Regions from separate parts of the Streptomyces sp. NBC_01012 genome, predicted to be linked through region 2. Evidence: predicted binding sites of a transcription regulator. Region 2 holds the regulator's gene; the other holds the start of a gene.

Region 1 (11,753 bases), 2.0 Mb from region 2:
ACCGTCGAGTCGTCCTACATCGTGGCCGACAAGAAGCAGGTGGCCATCGCCGAGATCGAGTTCTTCGGCCCGGCGAACTCGGACTCCTGACCCCGCGCCCCTCCTGGCCTCTTGGCCTCCTGCACCTCCCGCACCTCTGAGACACGACGACGGCGGCCCCCGGGACGAATCCCGGGGGCCGGCGTCGTACGGATACTGCGGGTACTACGGATACCGCCTGGAGTTCCTGATCCGAGGATCAGAAGTCCATGTCACCGCCCGGCATGCCGCCCGGAGCGGCCGCAGCGGCCTTCTCCGGCTTGTCGGCGATGACGGCCTCGGTGGTGAGGAAGAGCGCGGCGATGGACGACGCGTTCTGCAGGGCGGAGCGCGTGACCTTCGCCGGGTCGATGATGCCCTCGGCGATCATGTCGACGTACTCGCCGGACGCGGCGTTGAGGCCGTGACCGATCGGCAGGTTGCGCACCTTCTCGACGATGACGCCACCCTCGAGACCACCGTTGACGGCGATCTGCTTGAGCGGGGCCTCCAGCGCGAGCTTCACGGCGTTGGCGCCCGTGGCCTCGTCGCCGGTCAGGTCGAGCTTCTCGAAGACGGCCGAGGCCTGGAGCAGAGCCACGCCACCACCGGCGACGATGCCCTCCTCGACGGCGGCCTTGGCGTTGCGCACCGCGTCCTCGATGCGGTGCTTGCGCTCCTTGAGCTCCACCTCGGTGGCGGCGCCGGCCTTGATGACGGCCACGCCGCCGGCCAGCTTCGCGAGGCGCTCCTGGAGCTTCTCGCGGTCGTAGTCCGAGTCGGAGTTCTCGATCTCGGCGCGGATCTGCTTGACGCGACCCTGAACCTGGTCGCTGTCGCCGCCGCCGTCGACGATGGTCGTCTCGTCCTTGGTGATGACGACCTTGCGTGCGGTGCCGAGCAGGTCCAGGCCGGCGTTCTCCAGCTTGAGACCGACCTCCTCGGAGATGACGGTGCCACCGGTGAGGATGGCGATGTCGCCGAGCATGGCCTTGCGGCGGTCACCGAAGCCCGGGGCCTTCACGGCGACGGACTTGAAGGTGCCACGGATCTTGTTGACGACCAGCGTCGACAGCGCCTCGCCCTCGACGTCCTCCGCGATGATCAGCAGGGCCTTGCCCGACTGCATGACCTTCTCGAGCAGCGGAAGGAGGTCCTTCACGTTGCTGATCTTGGAGTTGACGATCAGGATGTACGGGTCGTCGAACGACGCCTCCATACGCTCCATGTCGGTGGCGAAGTACGCCGAGATGTAGCCCTTGTCGAAGCGCATACCCTCGGTGAGCTCAAGCTCCAGACCGAAGGTCTGGGACTCCTCGACGGTGATGACGCCTTCCTTGCCGACCTTGTCCATAGCCTCGGCGATCTTGGCGCCGATCTCGGTGTCAGCAGCGGAGATGGAGGCCGTCGAAGCGATCTGCTCCTTGGTCTCCACGTCCTTCGCCTGCTCCAGCAGAGCGGCGGAGACGGCCTCGACGGCCTTCTCGATGCCACGCTTCAGAGCCATCGGGTTGGCACCCGCGGCGACGTTGCGCAGGCCCTCGCGGACGAGCGCCTGCGCGAGAACGGTTGCGGTGGTCGTACCGTCGCCGGCGACGTCGTCCGTCTTCTTGGCGACCTCCTTGACCAGCTCCGCACCGATCTTCTCGTACGGGTCCTCGAGCTCGATCTCCTTGGCGATGGAAACACCATCGTTGGTGATCGTGGGCGCGCCCCACTTCTTCTCGAGGACGACGTTACGGCCCTTGGGGCCGAGGGTGACCTTGACGGCGTCGGCGAGCTGGTTCATCCCGCGCTCGAGACCGCGCCGTGCCTCCTCGTCGAACGCGATGATCTTGGCCATGTGAAGTGGTCCTCCCGGACAGGGGTGGATTTCTCCGGACCGGGAGGCGCCCGCGACGGACGGCCAGCGACTCGGTGGTTCCTTGCCCCACCGGGCCTGCGGGCCTCACCGGCCCGATCCAAGTTCTGTCACTCTCACTTGGAGAGTGCTAACGCCAATGATTAGCACTCGACCCCGGAGAGTGCAAGCTCCTTCGGAGAAGGAGCGGCTCCCGGGCGACGGGTGGACGCACGTGAGGCCCGTACCCCGGTGGGAGGTACGGGCCCCGCGTGTGTGAGTGTCGTTGGCCGACCGCGCCGAGCTCAGCCGACGGCGAGCTTGACCATGTCCGCCTGCGGCCCCTTCTGGCCCTGCGAGATCTCGAATTCAACTCGCTGACCCTCTTCGAGGGTGCGGTACCCGTCCATCTGGATCGCACTGTAGTGGACGAAAACATCCGCACCACCGTCGACCGCGATGAAGCCGTACCCCTTCTCCGCGTTGAACCACTTGACGGTGCCCTGAGCCATGCCCAACTCCCCTATTACTGGCCCTTGCACGAGCCCGCACTTCGCGGGCCCGGGTCAGAACTCACCCTCCGAAAGGAGAGGGTGGCGTGCGCCGGAACGCGTCGACCGCGGCCGAATGTATCTGCCCAACTGCCCTCTGCAACAGGTCAATCGGACGAGAATTCTGGGCACAGGCGATCGCACGCATGGGGCGGATTCACAGGATTCCCGGGCAAGTCGGGCCCGACAAAGGCCACTTATGCCGCAAGGGGTTCACTTACTTTGGCTGCTTCTTGTCGCGGCCGGGCGCATTCTCATATGCGGCTGGCATGCGCGGCGGCGGGGACTTCCCCAACTGTACCGCGCTCAACCATGCAGAATGGCCCCCTCCGCTTCTCTCGCGGACGGGGCCATTCTGCTCACGCTGTGCGGTCGGTCAGCCTCCGGCGACGGCCGGGATGATCGAGACGCCCGCGCCGTCCGGCGTGGCCGCGTCCAGGCCGCCCTCGAAGCGCACGTCGTCGTCGTTGACGTACACGTTCACGAAGCGGCGCAGCTTGCCCTCGTCGTCCAGGACACGGCCGCCGATGCCCGGGTGGTTCTGCTCCAGGGACGCCAGGACCTCGGAGAGGGTCGCGCCCTCGGCCGGGACCTCGGCCTGACCGCCCGTGTAGGTGCGGAGAATGGTGGGGATACGGACCTTGACGCTCATAGGGGTGCCTTCCTCGGGTCTCGGGTGGTCGGGTCAGCCGGCGGCGGCGAGGCCCGCGTCGCGGAACGCGTCCAGGCTGGGCCGGATCGTCGCCGACAGGCCGGTCGTCGGGGCGACCGCGTCGAGCGTCTTCAGACCGTCGCCGGTGTTCAGGACGACGGTGGTGAGGGCCGGGTCGAGCAGACCGGCGTCGATCAGCTTCTTCGTCACACCGACCGTCACACCGCCCGCGGTCTCCGCGAAGATGCCCTCGGTGCGGGCCAGCAGCTTGATCGCGTCGACGACCTGCTCGTCGTTCACGTCCTCCACCGCACCGCCTGTGCGGCGCGCGATGTCCAGGACGTACGGGCCGTCGGCCGGGTTGCCGATCGCCAGGGACTTGGCGATGGTGTCCGGCTTCTGCGGGCGCACGACGTCGTGGCCGGCCTTGAAGGCGGTGGACACCGGCGAGCAGCCCTCGGCCTGGGCGCCGAAGATCTTGTACGGCTTGTCCTCGACGAGCCCGAGCTCGATCAGCTCCCGCAGACCCTTGTCGATCTTCGTGAGCTGCGAGCCGGACGCGATCGGGATGACGATCTGGTCGGGCAGCCGCCAGCCGAGCTGCTCGCAGATCTCGTACGCCAGGGTCTTGGAACCCTCGCCGTAGTACGGGCGGAGGTTGACGTTGACGAAGCCCCAGCCCTCGCCGAGCGGGTCGCCGATGAGCTCCGAGCAGAAGCGGTTGACGTCGTCGTAGTTGCCCTCGATGCCGACCAGTTCGCCGCCGTACACCGCGGCCATGACGACCTTGCCCTGCTCCAGGTCGTGCGGGATGAACACGCAGGAGCGGAAGCCGGCGCGTGCGGCGGCGGCGCCCACCGCACCGGCGAGGTTGCCGGTGGACGAGCAGGACAGGGTGGTGAACCCGAAGGCGCGGGCGGCCTCGACGGCGATGGCGACGACACGGTCCTTGAAGGAGTGCGTCGGGTTGCCGGAGTCGTCCTTGACGTACAGACCGCCGGTGACGCCCAGCTCACGGGCGAGGTTGTCGGCCTTGACCAGCTTCGTGAAGCCGGGGTTGATGTTGGGCTTGTCCGCGACATCGGAGGGGACCGGCAGCAGCGGCGCATAGCGCCAGATGTTGTCCGGTCCATCGGCGATGCGCTTCTTCAGCTCTTCCGGGGAGCCGCTCGGCAGGTCGTACGCCACTTCGAGCGGCCCGAAACAGGACACGCACGCGAAAATGGGACCGAGCTCGAAACGTTCGCCGCATTCGCGGCAGGAAAGCGCCGCGGCGGGACCGAGGTCCACTGCGGAGGAATTGGTGTTCGCTGCAACTGTCTGCACAGCCATGATGGCGGAGGCCCTTTCTCCTCATCTTCCCTGCGACGTATTTCGCCACAAGACGGAATTGGCACCTTCCCCACCGTGACCTCGCGGTCGGCAGGAGGGTTGCCGGGACTTCGACGGGCCGTTCCCTCTGTCCCTCTGGATGAGCGCTGTGGCACCGGACCATGGATCCGGGCGTTTATTCGCGGACCGACCCCGACATGCGAGGGTCATCCGCGTTGTTCAAGACTGTAACCGAAGCAGCGGACGGTTGAGGTAGTCGTCCGAACCGCGAGATGGATCACATACAGGGAGTACCGACCGTGCTGGAAGAGGTGGAACGCTGGCTGACCAGGCGTTCCTGGTCAGCCGCCGACCGCCCGCTCGGCCTGCTCACAGCCGCGCGGGCGAGGGATCCGCACCGCTCGCGCGTCAGCGTCGTCCTGCCCGCGCTGAACGAGGAGGCGACGGTCGGCGCGATCGTCACGGAGATCCGGCGCGAGCTGATGGAGAAGGTCCAGCTCGTGGACGAACTGGTGGTGATCGATTCGGGATCCACCGACGCCACGTCCGACGAGGCGCGGCGGGCCGGCGCCCACGTCGTGCACCGTGACGCCGTACTCCCCCGGATCCCCGCGCTCCCCGGCAAGGGCGAGGTGCTGTGGCGGTCACTGTTGGTGACCGGCGGGGACATCGTCTGCTTCGTCGACGCGGACCTCAAGGACTTCTCGGCGGACTTCGTCTCCGGGATCATCGGCCCGCTGCTGACCGACCCCTCGGTGGACTTCGTCAAGGCGATGTACGACCGCCCGCTCGGTGAAGCCGCAGGCCAGGGCGGCCGGGTGACCGAGCTGGTGGCCCGCCCGCTGCTCAATCTGCACTGGCCGCGCCTGGCCGGTTTCGTCCAGCCGCTGGGCGGTGAGTACGCGGTACGGCGCTCCCTGCTGGAGCAGCTCCCCTTCCCTGTCGGTTACGGAGTGGAGCTGGGCCTGCTCGTCGACGCGCTGCACACGGCCGGCCTGGACGCACTGGCCCAGGTCGACGTCGGCGTACGCAGACACCGCCACCAGGACGGCCAGGCGCTCGGCCGGATGGCAGCCGCGATCTACCGCACGGCGCAGCTGCGGCTCTCCCGGGGCCCCCTGGTGCGCCCCGAGCTCACCCAGTTCGAGCGGGGCCCGGACGGATTCGTCCCGCGCACCCATGCGGTGGACACCGAGGAGAGGCCGCCGATGCGGGAGATCGCCGAGTACGCCTCCCGCCACGCGGCGTAGTGGCTTCCGCTGGAGGGACCGGCTTCACGTTTGGCGGCTTCCCCGACGGGCTAGGTTCGGGTACATGGTCTCCGAGCACGCTGCCCAGGTCCTCGTCGCGTCCAACCGCGGCCCGGTGTCGTACGCACGTCGGGAGGACGGCACGCTCCACTCGAAGCGGGGCGGCGGCGGGCTCGTGTCCGGTCTGAGCGCGGTCGACGACAAGCTGTGGGTCTGCGCGGCCCTCGGCGAAGGCGACCGCGAGGCGGTCAGGCGCGGTGTGTCCGAGCCGGGTGTCCGGATGCTCGACATCGACGCCGGGGTCCATGCCGACGCGTACAACGGCATCGCGAACTCGGTGCTCTGGTTCGTCCACCACATGATCTACGAGACGCCGGTGGAGCCCGTCTTCGACGCGGAGTTCCGCCGGCAGTGGGCGTCCTTCGAGACGTACAACCGCGCCTTCGCCGACGCGCTCGCCGAGGAAGCCGGCGACGGCGCCTCGGTCCTGGTGCAGGACTACCACCTCTCGCTGGTCCCCGGCATGCTCCGCGAGCTCCGCCCCGACCTGCGGATCGGCCACTTCTCGCACACCCCCTGGGCGCCCGTCGACTACTTCCGGCTGCTGCCCGACGACATCGGCGAGCAGCTCCTCAACGGCATCCTGGGCGCCGACCGCGCCGCGTTCCTGACCCGCCGCTGGGCGGACGCCTTCATCAGCTGCTGCACGGAGATCATCGGCGGCACCGGCCGCACCCGGATCGGGGTGCACGGGCTCGGCGCCGACGCGGACTTCCTGCGCCGCCGCTCCCACGAGGCGGACGTGGACGAGCGCATGGAGATCCTGCGGGAGCAGGTGGGTGCGGACCGGCGCACGATCGTGCGCGTGGACCGCACGGAGCTCTCGAAGAACATCGTCCGCGGACTGCACGCCTACCGCGCGCTGCTGGACGAGCGCCCCGAGTGGCGCGGGCGTGTGGTGCACATCGCCTTCGCCTACCCCTCCCGGCAGGACCTCGCGGTCTACCGCCACTACACGGCGGAGGTCCAGCGGGTCGCCGACGCGGTCAACGCGGAGTACGGCACCGAGGGCTGGACGCCCGTCCTGCTCCATGTCGACGACGACTTCGCCCGCTCCCTGGCGGCGTACCGGCTGGCGGACGTGGCCCTGGTCAACCCGATCCGCGACGGCATGAACCTGGTCGCCAAGGAGGTCCCGGTCGTCTCGGACCACGGCTGCGCGCTGGTGCTCTCCCGCGAGGCCGGGGCGTACGAGGAGCTGGGCGAGGACTCGCTCGTGATCAACCCGTACGACGTGTCGGCGACGGCCGCCGCGCTGCACGAGGCGCTCACGATGGACCCCGACGAGCGGGGCGCCCGCTCGAAGCGCCTGGCCACCGCCGCGACGGCGCTGCCGCCGCAGCAGTGGTTCCTGGACCAGCTGGACGCGTTGCGCGCCTAGGGTGTGTCTGACCTCAGGCGCCCCTGGGGCCCCGGGCGCCCTAGGTGAGCTGCCGGGCGACGGCGTGAAGGAGGCCCGCCACCGCTGCCGGGTCCGGGAGCAACAGGTCGGCGCGGTCGGCGAGTTCGGGGACCCCGGTGCCGCTGCACACCAGCAGTCCCGCGGTCCCGTCGGCGCGGAGCTTCTCCACGGCGGCGTACGCGGCCAGGTCACCGAGGTCGTCGCCGGCGTACAGCACCGTCTCCGCGCCGGTCTCCTTCACGTACTCCTCGAGCGCCACACCCTTGTCCATGCCCGGCGGGCGCAACTCGAGGACGAGGCGGCCCGGTTCGACGATCAGGCCGTGCCGCGCGGCCAGGCTGTCCAGGGGGGCGCGCAGCGACTCGAAGGCCGCCTCCGGGTCGGCGGCGCGGCGGGTGTGCACCGCGACCGCGCGGCCCTTCTCCTCGATCCAGGCGCCGTCGCCGGCGCCGGCCCCCTCCAGTACGGCCGGGAGCTCCGCCAGGGCGGCCTCGACCCCCGGGTCGGGCGGCGGGGCGTGGACGGTGGCGGTCGAGGCGTCCCAGCGTTCGGCGCCGTAGTGACCGAGTACGACGAGATGGTCGAGGCCCGGCGCTCCGGCGAAGCCGCCGTAGCGCACGGCGGTGCCGGCCGGGCGGCCCGTGATCACGGCGACTGCGGCGACCTGGGGGGCGAGCGCGGAGAGGGCCGGGACCACCGAGGGGTGCGCCCGGGACTGCTCCGGGTCCGGGACGATGTCGGCGAGCGTGCCGTCGAAGTCCAGCGCGACGACCGCGCGGGCGGGACGGGCGAGGAGTGCGGCGAGGCCTTCGCGGCCGGCCTGGGTGGACGGGGTCGGGATGGGGTGTGCCGGGTTACCCATGGCCCGAGCGTAGCGGTGACCGGGCGGGCGGTGCGGTCCGCGCCGCGCGCGTTCCCCGGCTGTCACCCCGAAGCCAGCTGCTCCGCTATCTCCTGGATCCAACCGGAGCTCTTCGCCGGGTCGTTGAGGGTCTCGACCCATGCCTCGGGCTCCAGCTTGTGCTTGGCGGGGCCGGCTTTGAGTGCGATGAGCAGGGCCCTGGCGGACTCCCGCATCTCGTCCGTCGTGCCGTCGCTCCCGGCGATGGCGGGGCCCGCCGCCAGCGCGTAGATCTCGCGTGCCATGGCCTGGCGCTCGCCCTTCGACACCTTCTTCCAGAACTTCAGGGCATGCGCCAGCGAGTCCGTGCGGGACGCCTCCGCCGGGGTCTCGCCCGCCGGCGCCCAGCGCTCCGGGTGGCGGACCTCCTCGTAGCGCTTCGTGGCGGCGCGGAGTGCCTTGTACATGGTGACGCCGAAGACGAGACCGGCCCCGGCCCCGGCGAGGCCCCATCCGACCGGGTTGCTCGCCAGCAGGCCCGTTCCCGCCGCGACCGCCGTCACGATGCCGGCCGCGGCCTTGGTGGACTCGCCGCCGCCGCTGACCGCCTCCTTGCCGATCTTGGTGAGCTGCTTCTTCTTGGCGTACCCCTGCGCCGTGCTCAGCTTCTCCACGTCCTTCTCGGCGCGCTGGAGGCTCTCGGCGGCTTCACGGGCCTCGTCCATCGCCTCCTGGGCGGCGTCGACAGCCTCGGAGACGGCTTCGAGGCCGCCGCCCTGATCCTCGGGCCTCCAGTACGCGTCCAGTGCGACGTAGGCCTCCGCCGCTGCCCAGTTGGCCTGCACCCGCGACTCGTCCAGCCTGGCCAGCGAGGCCTCGTGGACGAGATGGGGATCCCCCAGCGCCTTGACCTGCTTGTACTTGCGGGCCGCGCCCCCGATGCGGAAGGCGGACCTGGTCGCCTTGATCGCGCCGATGGAGGCGCTGGCGATGCCGCTCGCCTCGGCGGACACCGCGGCGTCCGCCGCCTTCTGGACCTTGGTCGCCTCCTTGGCGATGCCGGCGCTGTAGCTTCCCGAACCGGCCGCGCTGACGACCGCGTCGGTCCCCTTGGTCTTGGCCTTCTTGTTCGCGACGTGGTGGCCGGCCCCGGTCTTCTGCTTCCTGGCGCCCAGCAGGTTCTTGTACGCGTCCATGCCGCTGGCCAGGGCGCCGGCGCTCTCCGTGAGGAGGTTGCCCGACGCGGCGGAGACTCCCGAGATCGCGGCGCTGTTCTTGAGCCCCTCGTCGGCCGCGGCTGCGGCCTGCTGGGTGAGGCCCGCGTTGGTGGGGGTCTGGAAGCCCTTGACGAAGGTGTCGATGGGTTCGAGGTTCTTCTTGAACCTGTCGATGAGGCCAGCGATCCGGTCGCGGTAGTTCTTCTTCCCCTTGGCTCCCTCGGGGCCCCGGGCCCGCTGTACCGCCGCGGTCGCCGCCCGGTTGCCCGCGCGGGACTGCATCTCCAGGAGGGCGTGCTCCGTCGGCCGTACGGAGGCACCCACCGCCCGGCTCCCCGTCCGACGCTGCCGGACCGGCATCGGGGCGGACCGCTGTGCCGGGGGGTGAGGGACCGGGGTGCTCATGGACGTGCCTCTCCTGCGACGGACCGTTCCTGCGGCGGACCGGGAGAGGGGAGAGTAGCCAGGCCGGGCCAACGGAAGGGGTGCGGCAGGAAAACTCTGCGGGTGGCACGGAACGCGCCTGTCGTGGCCCGGCCCCTGGCGCCTCAGCGGCGCCCGCGTCTCGCGTCCCTGACCCGTCGCAGGCGGTTCACCGTCACCGGATCCGCCTCCAGCGCACGGCGGTCGTCAAGGAGCGCGTTGAGCAACTGGTAGTAGCGGACCGGCGAGATGCCCAGCTCCTCCCTGATCGCCCGCTCCTTCGCCCCGGGGCCCGGCCAGGACCGCCGCTCCACGGCCAGCACCGCGCGCTCCTGGGCGGAGAGCGGGGCCGCGGAGTCGGAGGATCCGGAGCCGGGGCAGTCGGGGTCGGGGGAGCCGGGGTCAGGGGAGTCGGAGTCGGGGGAATCAGGAGGACCAGCGGTCATATGAACCAACCTACCCAGCTGCCTAGCTCGCGCTCTCCGCCTGCCGTGCCTCGGTCGCGATCTCCCCGAGCACACTCTCCGGGCTGCCACCGGGCTCGACCGCGGAGCCGATCTTCTCCTTGATGGTCTCGCTGGCCTGCGCCCAGGACGTCTTGCCGAACGGGTACAGCTGCGAGTTCGGCAGGGCCGACAGGAACGGGCGGAGCGACTTGTGCTTGTCGTCGGTCTCCATCGCGGTGGACGCACTGGTGGTCACGGGCAGCAGGTCGTACTGATCGGCGAAGGACAGCACGTTCTCGTCCGTGTAGGCGAAGTCGAGGAACGTGCCGATCTCGGCGCGGTGGCCGTTCTGCTTGAAGCCCATCATCCAGTCGGCCACGCCCATCGAGCCCTCGGTCGGCCCGTCGACCCCGGGCAGCGGGACCATGCCGACCTCGATGCCCTTCTTCTCCGCGTCCTGCATCAGCGTCGGGTGGCCGTTGAGCATGCCCACATCGCCCTTGGTGAACGCGTCGAAGGCCTTCGCCCGGTCGAGCTTGCCGGGGGCGACGGGGCCGGTGAGGCCCTTGCCGACGAGGTCGTTCTTCAGCCAGTTGAGGGTCGCCGTGTTGGCCGCCGAGTCGATGTCGTAGTTGCCTACGTCGTCCGTGTAGCCGCCGCCCCCGCTGAGCAGCCACATCAGGGTTTCGGCCTGGGACTCCTCCTGGCCGAGCGGCAGGGCGAAGGGATAGGTCACACCGCCCTGCTTGAGCGCGGCGGCGTCGCTCCTGATGTCGTCCCAGGTCTGCGGGGCCCCGAGACCCGCCTTGGCGAACAGGCCCTTGTTGTAGAAGAGGAGCCGGGTGCTGGCCACGAACGGCAGGCCGTACACGGTGCCGTCGACCTCACCCGCGTCGGTGAGCGAGGGCAGGAAGTTGGACCCCGTGCGGATGGCGACCATGTCGTCGGCGGGGTAGAGCTTGCCCGCCTTGGCGTAGTCGGCGTACGCCCCGATCTGCGCGATGTCGGGGGCCTTGCCGGCCTTCACCATCTCGGCGACCTTGCGGTCGACGTCCTTCCACGAGTAGACGCTGACCTCGACCTTGATCTTCGGGTTGGTCTTCTCGAACTTCGCAGCCACGTCGTCCCAGTACTTCTGGGAGCTGTTCTGCGCACCGGTGCCGTAATCGGCCGCCACCAGCCGCAGGGTGACGTCGCCTCCGGTGTCCGAGCCGCACCCCGACAACGTTGCCGTCATACCGAGTGCGGCCACCGCCGCGGTCAGTCCCACAATGCGCCGCTGCACAGCCTTGCCCATCTCTTGATCGTTCGACGCAGGGCGCCGCATGAGGCGACGGTCCCGCGTTCCTTGCTCACCCCCGCACGGAGGTCTAAACCAGTCACACGGGGACCGGTCAATCTAGCAGGGCTGTTCAGGGCGTTTTGTATGGGTGCTCAACAAACCGCGCTAGTGGACTAGACCTTTTAGGGGTCGACGGGCGAAACTGTCTCCCGTGAGACACGTCATCGCCCTCGATGTGGGCGGCACAGGAATGAAGGCCGCTCTGGTCGGGGCCGGCGGCGCCCTGCTCCACGAGGCGCGCAGGGCCACCGGCAGGGACCGCGGGCCCGAGGCGGTCGTGGAGTCGATCCTGAACTTCGCCACCGAGCTGTACTCCTACGGCGAGGAGCGCTTCGGTGAGGGCGCCGTCGCCGCCGGGGTCGCGGTGCCCGGCATCGTC
Region 2 (11,753 bases):
GCCTGGCCGGCCGTGAGGTGACCGTGGTCGGCGGCGAGCCGGCTGTCCTCGTCGAGGAACGTCGACTCGATGACCAGCATGTCGCATCCTTCGGCGAGCGCGGACACGCCGTCGCAGAGCCGGGTGTCCATGATGAACGCGAAGCGCTGTCCGCGGCGGGTCGTGGACACCTCGTCGAGCGGGACGCCCCGCAGGACGCCGTCCCGCTGGATCCGTCCGACGTCCGGCCCCCGGATGCCGTGCTCGGCGAGCTTCTCGGGCAGCATGCGCAGCCGGTCGGGCTCGGTGAGGCGGTAGCCGTAGGACTCCACCGGGTGCGACAGCCGGTGGCTGTCGATGGTGTACGCGCCGGTGGTGGCGAGTACGCCGTCGGCGGCGACCGGGGCCTCGGTCAGCTCGACGGACTCACGGTAGGCGGTCGCGTACCGCAGCCGGTCGAAGAAGCGCTGTCCGCTCGCCGGGAAGTGGGCGGTGACGGGGTGCGGGACCTGGTCGAGGTTGATCCGCTGGATCACCCCTGCCAGGCCGAGCGAGTGGTCACCGTGGAAGTGGGTGACGCAGATCCGGTTGATGTCGTGCGCGGCGACCCCGGCGCGCAGCATCTGGCGCTGGGTCCCCTCACCCGGGTCGAAGAGGATGCCTTCGCCGTCCCAGCGCAGCAGATAGCCGTTGTGGTTGCGGTGCCGGGTCGGCACCTGGCTCGCGGTGCCGAGCACCACCAGTTCCCTTACGGACATGAGGGGGCGTCCCTAACCGGGGGGCCACTGCATTCCGCGACCGCCCAGGACGTGGGCGTGCGCGTGGAACACGGTCTGGCCGGCGCCGGCGCCGGTGTTGAGGACGATGCGGTAGCCGCTGTCGGTGATCTTCTCGTCGGCGGCGACGAGGCCTGCCTCACGCAGCACGTCGGCCGCGATGTCCGGCTCGGCCGCGGCGAGCGAGGCGGCGTCCGGGTAGTGCGCCTTGGGGATGACCAGGACGTGCGTCGGGGCCTGGGGGTTTATGTCGCGGAAGGCGACGGTCGTCGCGCTCTCGCGGACGATGGTCGCCGGGATGTCCCCCGTGACGATCTTGCAGAACAGGCAGTCGGTCTGCGGCTCTCCCGCCATGGAGTGCTCCCGGGTCGTGGTGGTCGGTCACGGGGCAGCCTATCGGGGCACCTCGGCGGGAGAGGGGCCGACTCGGCCCTGCGGCGGTCCGAGGCCGACGGGGTGGCGCGGGGCAGCCCCGCGCCACCCCGCACCGCATGCATCGCCCCGCTACGCCTCCGTGTCCGCCGACGGCAGTGGCGGGGCCGTCTTCGCCGGGGTCCGTGCCAGTGAGTCGAGCGCGATCCGGATCGCCTCGTCCAACTGCGGGTCCCTCCCCGCCACATGATCCTGCGGGGTCATCACGACCTCGACGTCCGGGTCGACGCCGTGGTTCTCGACGCCCCAGCCGTACCCCTCCAGCCAGAAGGCGTACTTCGGCTGGGTGACCCGCGTGCCGTCGACCAGCTGGTAGCGGTTGTCGATGCCCACGACACCGCCCCACGTGCGGGTGCCGACCACCGGGCCGATGCCCAGCGCCTTGATGGCGGCGTTCACGATGTCGCCGTCCGAGCCGGAGTACTCGTTGGCGACCGCCACGACCGGTCCGCGCGGTGCGTCGCCCGGGTAGCTGGTGGGCCGCATGCCGCGCGGCAGGTCCCAGCCGACGATGCGGCGGGCCAGCTTCTCGACCACCAGCTGCGAGGTGTGACCGCCGCGGTTCTCCCGTACGTCCACGACGAGTCCCTCGCGGGCCACCTCGGTACGCAGGTCCCGGTGGATCTGGGCCCATCCCGAGCCGACCATGTCGGGGACATGGAGGTAGCCGAGCCGGCCGCCCGACCGCTCGCGTACGTACGCGCGCCGGTCGGCGACCCAGGCGTGGTAGCGCAGCGCCTCCTCGTCGGCGATGGGCACGACCACGACATGGCGGGGCGCACCGCCGTCGGCCGGGGACACGGTCAGCTCGACGGGTTTCCCCGCCGCCCCGGCGAGCAGCGGGGCAGGCCCCGTGAGGGTGTCGACGCGGTGGCCGTCGACCGCCAGGATCACGTCCCCGGTGCGCACGGCGACGCCCGGTGCGGCGAGCGGGGCCCAGGCCTCGGGGTCGGAGGTCTCCGAGGGGAGGATCCGGTCGATGCGCCAGGTCCCGTCCCCGGCCCGGGAGAGGTCGGCGCCGAGCAGTCCCTGGCCGGCGGCGTCGTCACCCTGGCCGCCTGGCGGGGTCACATAGGCGTGGGAGGTGCCGAGTTCGCCCTGCACCTCCCAGAGCAGATCCATCAGGTCGTCGTGGGTGGCGACCCGCTCCAGGACCGGCCGGTAGCGCTCCAGGACTCCGTCCCAGTCGACGCCGCCCATGTCGGGACGCCAGAAGTTGTCCCGCATGATGCGGCCGGCCTCGTCGTACATCTGGCGCCATTCGGCGGCCGGGTCGAGGGTGCGGCGTACCCGGGAGAGGTCGACGGTGACGTGGTTGTCGCCGTCGTCGTCGGAGTCCCCGGACACCCGGCTGTCGGAGGGGATCACCCGCAGCCCGCCGTTGCTCTGCAGGACCAGCTTCTTGTGGTCGCCGCTGACCGCGAACCCGCTGATGTCGGGGGCGACTTCCTCGCAGCGCAGCTTCTCCAGGTCGTACCGCTCCAGGACGGGTCCCGGGGTGCGGGCGCCGGGTGTGGCCACGCCGGTGCCGAGCACCCCGGTCACCGGGTGGCGCAGCCACAGCAGCCCGTCCCTGGCGGCCCGGAGCTCGGAGTAGCGGGCGGCCTCGACGGGCAGCGGCACGATCCGGTCGGCGAGTCCTTCGAGGTCGATGCGGGTGACGGGGAGCGCGGTGGGGTTGTCGTCGGCGTCGCCGCCGCCCTTCTCCCTCTCGGCCGGGCGGCCGTGGAGCTGCGGCCCGAACGGGGAGGGAGTGGTGGCGGCGAGCGTCAGCAGGTGCGGCCGGCAGGAGCCGACGAACGCCAGGTCGAAGACATGCGCGTCGTAGACCGGGTCGAAGGCACGCTCGGAGAGGAAGGCCAGATGCTTGCCGTCGGCCGTGAAGGCCGGGGCGAAGTCCCGGAACCTCAGCGGGGTGGCCTCGGTGACCGACAGGTCCGCGAGGTGGGCCAGTCTGAGCTGGCTGAGCGGCTCCGGCCCTGGGTGCGACCAGGCGAGCCAGGAGGAGTCGGGCGAGAAGACGAGCCCGGACACATCACCGTCCTCGCTGCGGTCCACCTCGTGCACCTCGCCGCTCTCCCGCTCGACGATCAGCACCCGCCCGTCGTGGGCGGCGACGGCGAATCGGCTGCCGTCGGGGGCGGGGGCCACGTCCAGGACCCGGCCGATCCGGCCGGCGGCGAGGCGGCGCGGCACAGCGCCGGGTGCGGTGCCGGTGGCGGGGGCACACTCCAGCGCGTCGTCGCCCTCGGCGTCGGTGACCCAGACGACGTACTGTTCGCCGTTCGCCTGGAAGGTGTGCGGGAGCCTGGCCCGTACGCCGGGTTCGTCGGCCAGCGCACGGGCCGGTCCCTCACGGTGGGTGACCCAGTGCACGGCGCCGCGGGACCCGACCGCGCTGCCGCGGCCGGTGCGGTCGGGGGACGCGGTGTACGGGTGGGAGCCGACGGACACGGAGTAGGGCTGGAGGTCGGCGCGCTGGCCGCCGAGCCGGATGTCGAGGTGGCGGGGCGCGTCGCTCTCCAGGCTGTCCAGAAGCAGGAGTTCACCGCCGCCGGCGTAGGCGATGCGGGTGCCGTCGGTGGTGGCGTGCCGGGCGTAGAAGCCGTCGAGGCCGGAGTGCCGGCGCAGGTCCGTGCCGTCGGGCAGGGAGGAGTAGGGCGCGCCGACGCCCTCGTGGTCGCTGAGGAAGGCGATGCGCTCGCCGACCCACATCGGGCATTCGAGGTTGCCGTCGAGGTCCGGGTGGATCCGGGTGAACTCTCCGGTGGCGTCGTCCGCCCCGGCGATCCAGAGCTTGCCCGCGGTCCCGCCCCGGTAGCGCTTCCAGGCGGCCGCCTCGCGTCCCATGGAGGCCGAGAGCAGCAGCATCCGCCCTCCCGGACCGTGGGCGAGGGAGCCGACCGGTCCGTACGGCAGGGTCCGGGCGGGGCCGCCGTCGACCGGGACGGCCAGGGCCCAGGTGTGCCGCAGCGATCTGCGTCCCTGGCTGCTGACGACCAGGACGTCGCCGTCGGGGGTCCAGCCGCGCACGGACGTGCGCGCGTCGCCCCAGTGGGTCAGCCGCCTGGCCGGGCCGCCGTCGGCCGGTGCGACATGGACTTCGGGTGCCCCGTCGCGGGTGGACGTCCAGGCGACGAGGCTTCCGTCGGGAGATATCCGGGGCTGGGTGACAGGACGGTTGTCCGCGCTCACACGCCAGGCTCTGCCGCCGTCCAGCGGCGCCAGCCAGACATCGTCCTCGGCGGTGAAGGCGATCAAGTCGCCCTGGACATGGGGATACCGGAGGTAGGAAGGCTGGGTCACACCGATCACCCTAAGCCGCGGACCCGCTTCTTGGCGCTGTGTTGGCCGGAGTCCGCCGTGCAGGGGTGGCCCGCGGACCCGCATCGGGCTACGCCCAGCGGCCGGTGCGTCCCATCAGCAGGGCCGCCGCGGCCGTCCCGGCGGTGGAGGTGCGCAGCACGCTGGGGCCGAGCCGGTAGGCGGGCGCTCCCGCGTCGGCGAAGGCGGCCAGCTCCTGCGGCGCCACCCCGCCCTCGGGTCCGACGACCAGCACGATGCTTCCCCGGGTGGGGAGTTCGGCGGTGGCGAGCGGGGCGCCGGGGACCTCCCGGTCCTCGTGCAGGACGCCCGCGAAGTCCGCGCCGGCCAGCAGGGCTGCGACCTGCTTGGTCGTCATGGCGTCCGCCACCTCGGGGAACCGCACCCGGCGCGACTGCTTGCCCGCCTCGCGCGCGGTGGCACGCCACTTGGCGAGGGACTTGAGCCCGCGGTCGCCCTTCCACTGGGTGATGCAGCGCGAGGCCTGCCAGGGCACGATCGCGTCGACGCCCGTCTCGGTCATCGTCTCCACGGCGAGCTCTCCTCGGTCGCCCTTGGGCAGCGCCTGGACGACCGTGACATACGGGGCGGGCGCGGCTTCCTCGCGCACCGGCCCCAGGCCGACGACGAGCCGGTCCTTGCCCTCGGCCGCCCGTACGACGCCTTCGGCCCAGCGGCCGCGCCCGTCGGTCAGGACGACGTCCTCCCCGGGGTTCAGCCGCTTCACGGACACCGCGTGCCGTCCCTCGGGGCCTTCCAGCACGAACTCCGTTCCGCCGGGCAGCTGTTCGACGACGAACACCGGTGCCGTCACCGGTCACTCCTCACGCTCATGGCCGCACGCGCGGCATCCATCTCGGCGGCGAGCAGGGCCACGAGCTCCCCGGCGGGCAGCTCTCGTGCCATCCGGTGGCCCTGGCCCGCCCACAGGGCCATGCCCTGGGCGTCCCCGGTCCTGGCGGCGGCCCTGCGCAGCCCGCTGGTCACCTGGTGCACCTGCGGGTAGGCGGCGGGGGCGTACGCCCCGTGCTCCCGTACGAACCGGTTGACCAGCCCCCGCGCGGGGCGGCCGGAGAAGGCCCGGGTCAGGGCCGTGGTCGTGAACAGCGGGTCGGTCAGGGCCTGTTTGTGCAGGGGGTGCGCCCCCGACTCGGGGCACGGCAGGAACGCCGTACCGAGCTGGGCGGCGTCGGCCCCGGCCGCGAGTACAGCCGTGATCTGGGAGCCGCGCATCAGACCGCCGGCCGCGACGACCGGCAGCCGCACGGCCTCGCGGACCTCGGCGAGCAGCGCGAGCAGCCCGGTGCCGGTGAGACCGCCCTCCGGGTCGTCGCGGTGCGTGGACTGGTGACCGCCCGCCTCGGTGCCCTGGACACAGACCGCGCCTGCGCCCGCCCGCTCGGCGTCCCGCGCCTCCTGGGCCGAGGTGACCGTGACGAGGGTGAGCGTGCCGGCCGCGGCGAACGCGTCGAGGGTCTCGCGGGTGGGGCAGCCGAAGGTGAAGGAGACCACCGGCACCGGATTCTCCAGCAGGATCGCGACCTTGGCCTCGTAGCCGTCGTCGCCCGCGGTGTCCGGTTCGCCGAGCGGGGTCTCGTACCAAGCGGCCTCACCGGCCAGTTGGTGGCGGTAGACCTCCACGGCGCCGGTGTCGGCGAGCAGCGGCTGCGGCATGAAGAGGTTGACGCCGAAGGGACCTCTGGTCATCCTCCGGAGCTGCTCGGTCTCCTCGTACATCCCCTCCGCCGTCCGGTAACCGGCGGCGAGGAATCCGAGCCCCCCGGCGTCGGCGACGGCGGCGGCCAGCTCCGGCCGCGAGGCACCGCCCGCCATCGGGGCCTGCACGATGGGGTAGCGGCAGAGATCCGTCAGCGCCAAGGACATGACGGCATCGTGCCACGTCCCGCGAATCGTGCCGAATCAGCCCTCCGTACCCTGCGGGGCGGCGCCGCACCGCCCCGCACGCACCGCACCGCCCGCCGGTACGGAGGCCGGCGGGCGGTGCGGTGACAGGGTTCAGCGGCCGTTGAAGGCGTCCTTCAGACGGGAGAAGAGCCCCTGCTGCCCGGGCTGGAACTGGCCCGTGGGCCGCTCCTCACCGCGCAGCTTGGACAGCTCCCGCAGGAGGCGCTCCTGCTCGGGGTCCATCTTCGTCGGGGTCATGACCTCGACGTGCACGATCAGATCGCCGCGCCCGCCGCCACGCAGGTGCGTGATGCCGCGCCCGTGCAGCGGGACCGACTGCCCGGACTGGGTGCCCGGCCTGATGTCGATCTCCTCCATCCCGTCGAGCGTCTCCAGCGGCACCTGGGTGCCGAGCGCCGCAGCCGTCATCGGGATGGTCACCGTGCAGTGCAGATCGTCGCCGCGCCGCTGGAACACGGCGTGCGAGACCTCGTGGATCTCGACGTACAGATCCCCGGCGGGGCCGCCGCCGGGGCCGACCTCGCCCTCGCCCGCGAGCTGGATCCGGGTGCCGTTGTCGACACCTGCGGGGATCTTCACGGTGAGGGTGCGCCGCGAGCGGATGCGGCCGTCACCGGCGCACTCGGGGCACGGGGTCGGCACGACCGTGCCGAAGCCCTGGCACTGGGGGCAGGGCCGGGAGGTCATGACCTGGCCGAGGAAGGACCGGGTGACCTGGGAGACCTCGCCACGGCCGCGGCACATGTCACAGGTCTGCGCGGAGGTGCCGGGTGCGGCGCCCTCGCCACTGCAGGTCGTGCAGACGACCGCCGTGTCGACCTGGATGTCCTTGGTCGTGCCGAAGGCCGCCTCGTTGAGGTCGATCTCCAGCCGGATCATCGCGTCCTGGCCGCGCCGGGTGCGCGAACGCGGCCCGCGCTGCGCGGCGTTGCCGAAGAACGCGTCCATGATGTCGCTGAAGTTGCCGAAGTTGCCGGCTCCGAACCCTCCCGCGCCACCGCCGCCGCCCGAGCCGGACAGCGGGTCACCGCCGAGGTCGTAGACCTGCTTCTTCTGCGGGTCCGACAGCACCTCGTAAGCGGCGTTGATCTCCTTGAACCGCTCCTGGGTCTTCGGATCCGGGTTGACATCCGGGTGGAGCTCGCGGGCGAGCCTACGGAATGCCTTCTTGATCTCGTCCTGAGATGCGTCGCGGCGCACGCCTAGTACGGCGTAGTAGTCCGTGGCCACTTACGAATCCGCCAGGATCTGTCCGACGTAACGTGCCACTGCGCGTACCGCTCCCATCGTTCCGGGGTAGTCCATGCGGGTCGGTCCGACCACGCCGAGTTTGGCGACTGCCTCGTCGCCCGAACCGTAGCCGACCGCGACGACGGACGTGGAGTTGAGCCCCTCGTGGGCGTTCTCGTGCCCGATCCGTACGGTCATGCCTGAATCCGTTGCCTCACCGAGCAGCTTCAGCAGCACGACCTGCTCCTCCAATGCCTCCAGCACCGGCCGGATCATCACAGGGAAGTCGTGTCCGAAGCGGGTGAGATTGGAGGTGCCGCCGATGATCAGCCGCTCCTCCGTCTCCTCGACCAGAGTTTCGAGGAGGACGGAGAGCACCGTCGATACGGTTCCCCTGTCCTCGGCCTCGAAGGACTCCGGCAGATCCTGCACCAGCCGCGGGACGTCCGCGAAGCGCCGTCCGACGACCCGGCTGTTCAGCCGGGCCCGCAGATCGGCCAGCGAGGTGTCTCCGAACGGTGCAGGGCAGTCGATCATACGCTGTTCGACCCGGCCCGTGTCCGTGATGAGGACGAGCATCAGCCGGGCCGGGGCAAGCGACAGCAGCTCCACGTGCCGGACCGTCGAGCGGGTCAGCGAGGGGTACTGCACGACGGCGACCTGCCTGGTCAGCTGCGCGAGCAGCCGGACCGTGCGGCCCACGACGTCGTCGAGGTCGACCGCGCCGTCGAGGAAATTCTGAATGGCCTTGCGCTCCGGCGACGACAGGGGCTTCACACCCGCGAGCCTGTCGACGAAGAGCCGGTAGCCCTTGTCCGTCGGAATACGCCCCGCACTCGTGTGCGGCTGGGCGATGAAGCCCTCGTCCTCCAGCACCGCCATGTCGTTACGGACAGTCGCCGGGGAGACCCCGAGGCTGTGCCGCTCCGTGAGCGCCTTGGAGCCGACGGGCTCCTCCGTGCCGACATAGTCCTGGACGATGGCGCGCAGCACTTCGAGTCTGCGTTCGCTGAGCACCGCGCACACCTCCAGCTGTGGTCCTCCGGCGTCTGCCTGGCACTCTGTGCGTTCGAGTGCCAGCGATCCCCCGGCCAGTGTACGGGGGCGAGGTGGGCCCGGGGCAAGGGCGACCGGCCACGCCCGTCACGGGACACGCAGGTCGTTGCCGATAGCGTCGCCGTATGGACGCCTCTTGGGAAGAGTTCGGCTGGGAGCGGTTGGGCAACGGTACGGGACGCAGACGCCTCCCCGGCTGGGACGCGACCGCCGCACTGGTCGCGGGGACGGACGGCGTCCTGCTCTACGACACCGGTGCGACGCTCCGGGAGGGAGCGGAACTGCGCACCCAGGCCGAGGCACTGCTGGGCCGCAGGGTGACGCATATCGCACTGAGCCATCCGCACTTCGACCATGTGCTGGGCACCGCCGCCTTCTCCGGGGCGGAGGTCTACGGGGCGGTCGGCACGGCGGAACTGCTGGGGCGGGGTGCCGAGGAGCTGCGCGCCGACGCCGTACGGCACGGCATGAGCGAGGCGGACGCCACGGCGGCCACGGACGTCCTGGTGGTCCCGAGGCACCAGGTGAGCGGCGAGTGGACGCTCGATCTCGGCGGCGGCTTCCAGGTGCTGCTGGCCAATGTGGGGCCGGGCCACACCGGCCATGACCTGGCGGTCCTGGTGCCGGGCTCCCCCGTCGTGATGCTCTGCGGCGACCTGGTCGAGGAGTCCGGCGAGCCGCAGGCGGGACGCGACGCGGTCCCCTCGCGCTGGCCCGCCGCGCTCGACCGGCTGCTGGAACTGGGCGGCGAGGACGCGCTGTACGTGCCGGGGCACGGGGCGGTGGTGGACGCGGCGTTCGTACGGGCGCAGCGCGATCAGCTGGCGGCCCGCTTCGGCGTGTCGTGAACGGCGTGCACGGCTCGCTTCGCCGTGCCATGAACGGCGTGTCGTGAACGGGCGTCCGTTTATCGTCGTGCCATGCGCAGCTACCAGCCGGACCTGACTCCGCCGTGGAAGAAGTCCGCTCCCGCCCCCGAGGTCCCCGCCGAGCCCGATCTGGTCGTCGAGGAGGCCGTCAGCGGCTTCTGCGGGGCGGTGATCCGGTGCGAGAAGACGGCCCAGGGGCCGACGGTCACGCTGGAGGACCGCTTCGGCAAGCACCGGGTCTTCCCGATGGAGCCGCGCGGCTTCCTGCTGGAGGGCAAGGTCGTCACCCTGGTACGCCCCTCGGCCGGCGGCCCCGCACGGCCCACGCGCACCGCGTCGGGTTCGGTGGCGGTGCCGGGCGCGCGGGCCAGGGTGGCGCGGGCCGGCCGTATCTATGTGGAGGGCCGGCACGACGCCGAGCTCGTCGAGCGGGTCTGGGGCGACGACCTGCGCGTCGAGGGCGTGGTGGTGGAGTACCTGGAGGGCGTCGACGACCTCCCGGCGATCGTGCGGGAGTTCGCGCCGGGCCCTGACGCCCGGCTCGGCGTGCTCGTCGACCATCTGGTGCCCGGCTCCAAGGAATCCCGGATCGCCGCGCAGGTCACCGACGCGCACGTCCTGGTGGTGGGACATCCGTACATCGACGTCTGGGAGGCCGTGAAGCCCTCGTCCGTGGGCATCCCCGGGTGGCCGGTGGTCCCGCGCGGGCAGGACTGGAAAACGGGCGTGTGCCGTGCACTCGGCTGGCCGGAGAACACGGGCGCGGCCTGGCAGCGGATCCTGTCCACGGTCCGCTCCTACCGGGACCTGGAGCCGGAACTGCTGGGGTGTGTGGAGCATCTCATCGACCATGTGACCGTGCCCCTGGACGCTCCGGGCCGCTGACCGGCTGCGGAGCCGGTCCCTCAGTCCACCAGGTCACGCACCACGGCGTCGGCCAGCAGCCGCCCCCGCAGCGTGAGGACCGCGCGGCCCTCGCCGTACGGTCCCGGCTCCAGCAGCCCGTCCGTCACCGCGCGGCCGGCCGCCGCGAGCCCGGCGGGGGCGAGCAGCGACAGCGGGCAGCCGTCGACGAGCCGCAACTCCAGCAGGATGCGCTCGACCCGGCGGTCCTCGTCGCCGAGCACCTCACGGCCGGCGCCGGGCGAGCGGCCCTCGGCCAGTGCCTGCGCGTAGGCCCCGGGGTGCTTGACGTTCCACCAGCGGACTCCTCCGACGTGGCTGTGGGCGCCGGGTCCCGCGCCCCACCAGTCGGCCCCGCGCCAGTACAGCTCGTTGTGCAGACAGCGTCCCTCGGGGGTGCGGGACCAGTTCGAGACCTCGTACCAGGAGAAGCCCGCCGCCGCCATCGCCTCGTCGGCGATCAGATAACGGTCGGCGTGGACGTCGTCGTCCGTCATCGGGACCTCGCCCCGGCGGATGCGCCGGGCGAGCTGGGTGCCCTCCTCGACGATCAGCGCATACGCCGACACATGGTCGGGGCCCGCTCCGATCGCGGCGTCGAGGGTGGCCCGCCAGTCGTCGTCGGACTCGCCGGGGGTTCCGTAGATCAGGTCGAGGTTGACGTGTTCGAAGCCGGCCGCGCGTGCCTCCGCGACGCAGGCCTCGGGCCTGCCGGGCGTATGGGTGCGGTCCAGGACCTTCAGGACGTGCTGCCGTGCGCTCTGCATGCCGAACGAGACACGGTTGAAGCCGCCCTCGCGCAGCGCCGCGAGATACGCCGGATCGACGGACTCCGGATTGGCCTCCGTGGTGATCTCGGCGTCATCGGCAAGACCGAACTCCTCACGGATCGCCGCGAGCATCCGGACCAGGTCGGCGGCGGGCAGCAGCGTCGGCGTACCGCCGCCGACGAAGACCGTACGCACCGGGCGGGGGTCGTCGCCGAGCACCTTGCGGGCCTGGCGGACCTCCTCGGTCAGATGGGCCGCGTAGTTGTCCCTGGACGCCAGGGCGCCGCCCGAGCCGCGCAGCTCGGTCGCGGTGTACGTGTTGAAGTCGCAGTAGCCGCAGCGGGTGGCGCAGTAGGGCACGTGCAGGTAGAAGCCGAGCGGCCGTTCGGCGGCGCCTTCCAGGGCATGGCGGGGCAGCGCCCCGTCGTCGGGCACGGGCTCACCATCGGGCAGTACGGAAGGCATACCGTCCATTGTCACTCGGCGGG

What was found. Region 2 encodes HrcA, which represses chaperone genes, less so after heat shock. Its sites were predicted from a motif close to TTNGCACTCNGNNNNNCNGAGTGCNAA; they were not measured.
Region 1: the regulator HrcA is predicted to act here: its motif matches at 1,987-2,013, upstream of groL (chaperonin GroEL).

Annotation. Positions count from the first base shown of each region.
Region 1 is NZ_CP108688.1:3,354,364-3,366,116, forward strand. Features, by position in the region: gene OG623_RS14985 (NADase-type glycan-binding domain-containing protein) at 1-90, shown strand, start outside; gene groL (chaperonin GroEL) at 239-1,861, opposite strand; gene OG623_RS14995 (cold-shock protein) at 2,164-2,370, opposite strand; gene OG623_RS15000 (MoaD/ThiS family protein) at 2,786-3,061, opposite strand; gene thrC (threonine synthase) at 3,095-4,393, opposite strand; SAM riboswitch class I at 4,412-4,539, opposite strand; gene OG623_RS15010 (glucosyl-3-phosphoglycerate synthase) at 4,693-5,643, shown strand; gene OG623_RS15015 (trehalose-6-phosphate synthase) at 5,708-7,084, shown strand; gene otsB (trehalose-phosphatase) at 7,125-7,967, opposite strand; gene OG623_RS15025 (hypothetical protein) at 8,030-9,487, opposite strand; gene OG623_RS15030 (DUF3263 domain-containing protein) at 9,712-10,032, opposite strand; gene OG623_RS15035 (extracellular solute-binding protein) at 10,055-11,329, opposite strand; gene OG623_RS15040 (ROK family protein) at 11,565-11,753, shown strand, end outside.
Region 2 is NZ_CP108688.1:5,391,996-5,403,748, reverse strand. Features, by position in the region: gene OG623_RS24160 (ribonuclease Z) at 1-737, opposite strand, end outside; gene OG623_RS24155 (histidine triad nucleotide-binding protein) at 750-1,109, opposite strand; gene OG623_RS24150 (S41 family peptidase) at 1,260-4,493, opposite strand; gene OG623_RS24145 (16S rRNA (uracil(1498)-N(3))-methyltransferase) at 4,582-5,325, opposite strand; gene OG623_RS24140 (nitronate monooxygenase) at 5,322-6,395, opposite strand; gene dnaJ (molecular chaperone DnaJ) at 6,528-7,667, opposite strand; gene hrcA (heat-inducible transcriptional repressor HrcA) at 7,668-8,684, opposite strand; gene OG623_RS24125 (MBL fold metallo-hydrolase) at 8,849-9,571, shown strand; gene OG623_RS24120 (DUF3097 domain-containing protein) at 9,644-10,477, shown strand; gene hemW (radical SAM family heme chaperone HemW) at 10,498-11,730, opposite strand; gene OG623_RS24110 (SpoIIE family protein phosphatase) at 11,742-11,753, opposite strand, start outside.